Regions from separate parts of the Roseibium sp. RP-7 genome, predicted to be linked through region 1. Evidence: riboswitches for the same ligand, from Rfam matches in the RefSeq annotation. Region 1 holds a riboswitch; the other holds the start of a gene.
What was found. Region 1 has a riboswitch for S-adenosylmethionine ahead of ACVDG9_RS04015 (hypothetical protein). Riboswitches for the same ligand answer to the same signal wherever they lie in the genome.
Positions count from the first base shown of each region.

Region 2: linked by a shared signal. The riboswitch ahead of ACVDG9_RS05425 (O-succinylhomoserine sulfhydrylase) and the one ahead of ACVDG9_RS04015 (hypothetical protein) in region 1 are both predicted to bind S-adenosylmethionine.

Region 1 covers NZ_JBRKQA010000001.1:881,481-883,677, forward strand. Annotated here, with positions in the region: gene ACVDG9_RS04005 (hypothetical protein) at 1-174, shown strand, start outside; gene ACVDG9_RS04010 (acyl-CoA thioesterase) at 440-784, shown strand; gene ACVDG9_RS04015 (hypothetical protein) at 936-1,235, opposite strand; SAM-I-IV-variant riboswitch at 1,277-1,401, opposite strand; gene ACVDG9_RS04020 (YoaK family protein) at 1,499-2,188, shown strand.
Region 2 covers NZ_JBRKQA010000001.1:1,184,951-1,187,147, forward strand. Annotated here, with positions in the region: gene ACVDG9_RS05420 (2'-deoxycytidine 5'-triphosphate deaminase) at 1-782, opposite strand, end outside; SAM riboswitch at 921-1,000, shown strand; gene ACVDG9_RS05425 (O-succinylhomoserine sulfhydrylase) at 1,037-2,197, shown strand, end outside.

The DNA.
Region 1 (2,197 bases):
TTCACCGTCTTTTCGCTGATGCTTCTGTCCATGTATCTGGATTCGCGCGGCATGCCGCTGCCGAAACTGGATGTCGCCGGCCGCACACTCATCGGCAGCGCGAAACTGGCCTTCATCACCGGCATCGTCGCCCTTTCGGCGATGACAGTCCTTGAAATCCGGGCCTTCAGCTAGAAAGCAACCGAAATGAATACCACCAACCTTCTGCATCGCGGCCTGCCGATCCTGCTGATCTGGGTCGCTGCCCCCATGCCGTTGTGGATCATGGCAATCCTGATGTTTGTCCTTTGACGGTGGACTTGATCCGCAGTTCCTTCTGAGGCCCTCTGATCAACCACTTCTATTCTTGCAGGTGATGACCTAGTCTTCTTGCGAGAATCAGCGGAGGGGCTCAGGCGTGTACGACGAAAAGCCGACAGGCGATCTGACATTGCGCACCATGGCAATGCCTGCCGATACCAATGCCTCGGGAGATATTTTCGGGGGCTGGGTGTTGTCGCAGATGGACCTGGCAGGCGGTATCGCAGCCGGTCAACGGGCCGAAGGACGTGTCGTGACCATCGCGGTCGACAAGATGAAATTCATCCGGCCTGTGCATGTGGGCGACGTGCTGTGCGTTTATGCCGAAGTCCTTCGTGTCGGCAACTCGTCGATGGAAATCAAGCTTGAATCCTGGGCCCTGCGCCATCGCTACGGCCACCGTGAAAAGGTGACTGAAGCGGTCTTCACCATGGTGGCCGTCGATGACGGCGGCAAGCCGCGCCCGGTCCCCAAGAGGGACTGAGCGCCGCGATCTCATCCGGCTTGGTTCCCCAAAAAACTCATTCTGAGACAGCGCTGAACCGCTTCCTCAGGATGAGGCGAGTTGTTGCAACACGCCTGTATCAAAGAAATTGGCAGAGTGCAGACGTTGTGCACCACACGGGGGACCCCCGTCAGTGCCTGACGGGTCCGTGCCGGTTGAGAATATCGGCAAAGAGGTCTTCATCGACAGCGCAGGTGCAGCCGTTCGCCCACAGTTGAAGCAGTGTTTTCAAACGCTCGGTGCGGGCGGTCTGGCTCAGCGGCGCCTTGTGCCGTGGTAGGCCACCCAGGATGCGCAGGGATTTGATCCGCGCCAGAACGCAGTCTTCAGCGGCCTGGCACCAGATATCCGTTCCGGCAAGCTTGGAGCTCGCCGCCACATGGTTCTCGATCAGATCTGCCGCACGTCCGGCAAAAGGGTCCTGAGACAAAAAATCCTCCATCGGTTGCCCGAGGAGGACTGGCGCATGCAAATTAACCGCTTAGTTGCCGGAAAGCCTCGGTTGAGGGTCTGACCAGCCGCATCCCTGTTGCGGAAACCACCTTGCCCGGAATGGCAGGTTGGCGAGGGCGCCAGCCCTTCTCTTGATGATGGCGCGCTTATGCCATGTCCAATCCGGCTTGGCAAGTCCGCCAGTGCATGGCACATCTTCCTGAAAGGACTAGCTCGGGAGCACCACAATTGGACCGATCCATGTTGCATCACAGTCGGCCGTTGGTGCCGATCCTGCTCGCCTTTTGTGCTTGCTTCATCGATGTGGTCTGCATTCTCGGCCTGTTTCACACCTTCACGGCCTTCATTACCGGAACGCTTGTCGTCTTGTGCACGGAGGTGTTTCACCAGGGGCAAAACGCGGCCCTGAAGGTTTTCGTGCTCGCGGTATTCTTCGGTTCGACTCTCTTCTGGTTCGTTTCGGTCACTGCGCTGGTGCGCAAAAACAGGATTGCCGTCCGGCATCTGTTCGCGCTCGAAGCTTTGCTGGTGGCGGGCTTCATGTTCGTCGCCGGTCTTGGAGATCCGTCAGCCGGAGGACCGTTGTCTGCCGTCACTCTGACGGCTGTCGGGTTTTCGACCGTGGCCATGTCGTTGCAGAACGTCATCATGCTGACCCTGCTCAACAGGCATGTTCCCACGACCATCATGACCGGCAATACGCTGAAGCTTGTGCTCGGCATCGCCGACTATTTCACGCATCCCGAAACGCGGCCCGACAGCCGCTCCCGGATCCGTCACCAGGCCTTCGTCCTGATGGCCTTCGCGGCCGGAGGCCTCCTGGCGAGTTTCCTGATGACCGTTATGGGGTTCTGGGCGCTTGCGATACCTGTTGCGCTTTTGATGCTGCTGGCGATAGTCCAGCCGGTGCATGAGCCTCAAGTCGCCTGAAACCGGTGC
Region 2 (2,197 bases), 300 kb from region 1:
ATAAGTTCCGCCCGTTGGCGGCGATAGATAGGTTCCCAGAAATCCAGAACGTCCTGCGCGCCGACGACATCCACATCGATCAGTCCGGAGTGTTGCTTGGCGCGATATCCGATCAGGCTGTTGGGTCCGGTCCCTTCCAGATCGATGGAGAGCTGCACACCGTTGCCGATGCGCTCGTTGCCACCGCTCATCAATGTGTGGGCCTTGTGCACCTCTTCCAGCTCCGCATCGGGAATGAGCGATTGACCGCGCCGGAAGCGGATCTGGCTGAGGCGGGACCCGGACCGCACGAGGATCGGAAAGGTCAGCGGCGAGATTTCGGCATAAAGCGGACCGGTGTAGCCGGCCGGAATGGTGTCGAAGGCAAGGCCGTTGTCTGTGATGACGCGGGTGAAGACATCCAGGCGGCCGGTCGAGCTTTTCGGGTTGGCGGTTGCCGAAATGTCGGGGGCCAGGGCGAGGCTTTCCTGCAGCGGCACGATATAGACGCAGCCTGTTTCAAGGACGGCACCTTCGCTCAGGTCGATCGTGTGCAGTTTCATCTGCTCAAGCCGAGCCGCGACCTGGATGTCGGGGCCTGGCAGGAAGCTGGCACGCACCCGGTAGGCTTCCTTGCCCAGACGCAGGTCGAGGCTGGCAGGCTGTATCTGACCGGTGACAGGCGGCGCGTCCGCTGAAATCTCTCCGGCGGCGAACATGGCCTGGATTACCCGTTCGGGCAGAATGCCGTTTGCTGTGAGAAGTGCGCTTCCGTTCAAGACCTGACCCGCTGTGACGTTCATGAAGATGTTCCGCATTATGCTGGTCTATGGTCATTAAAGGATCGGGCCGCCCGCGCCAACAGGCATTCTGGCAGAACGGGGCTTTTGAAGGGATCGTGCGCAAGACAATTGACCTGTGCCTGCTTTTCCCGTAGGACAGGCTCACTTCGTGGTGATTTGGGCCGGCCGGCTTGCAGCCACGTTAAACAAGTTGCTAAAAAGGCCGGAGGTGAGAACCCCGGTCTTGAGGCTGGGGTTTTTTGCGTTTGGAGCGAATGAAAGACATGACTGAGACCACCAAGACCGGAAACAAGAACTGGCGCCCTGCAACCACTCTGGTTCATGGCGGCACCATGCGGTCACCGTTTGGTGAGACCTCGGAGACCATCTACCTGACCCAGGGCTTTACCTACAGCGGTGCCGAAGCTGCCGAGGCCAGGTTCAATGGCGAGGACCCGGGTTATGTCTATTCGCGCTATGCCAACCCGACCGTCACCATGTTCGAGGACCGCATCAAGGCTCTGGAAGGGGCTGAGGCCGCACGGGCAACCGCCAGCGGCATGGCGGCCGTCAATCTGGCGCTGATGGCAGCGGTAAGGGCAGGCGATCACGTGATTGCCGCCAAGGCCCTGTTCGGCTCCTGCCGCTATATTTGCGAAACACTGTTGCCGCGCTTCGGCGTTGAAAGCACGCTGGTAGACGGAACGGACATCGAGCAGTGGAAGGCGGCTGTCCGGCCGAACACCAAGGCCCTGTTCCTGGAAAGCCCGACCAACCCGACGCTGGAAGTCATCGACATCGAGGCCGTGGCACAGATCGCCAAGGAAGCCGGTGCCCGTCTGATCGTCGACAACGTGTTTGCGACCCCGCTGTATCAGTCGCCGTTTCAGCTCGGTGCCGATGTGGTCGTCTATTCGGCCACCAAGCACATCGATGGCCAGGGCCGGTGCCTCGGCGGTGTGATCCTGTCGGACGAGGAATGGATCAACGACGAGGTCATGCCCTTCATCAAGCATACCGGTCCGCACATGAGCCCGTTCAGTGCCTGGGTCCTGTTGAAGGGCCTGGAAACGCTGCCGCTGCGCGTTGCGCGCCAGACGGAAACGGCGGGCAGGATTGCCGACTATCTGGCAAGCCAGTCCAAGGTCGCGCGGCTGATCTATCCGGGCCGGGACGACCACCCGCAGGCCGATGTCGCCAAACGCCAGATGAGCGGCGGATCCACCATGCTGGCGATGGAAATCGAGGGCGGCAAGGAAGCCGCGTTCCGTTTCACAAACGCGCTGGAAATCGTCAAGATCTCCAACAACCTGGGCGACGCCAAGAGCCTGATCACCCATCCGGCGACGACCACGCACCAGTCGATTGGCGAGGAAGCGCGCGCGGAACTCGGTATCACCGATGGTATCCTGCGGCTTTCAATCGGTCTGGAGGAT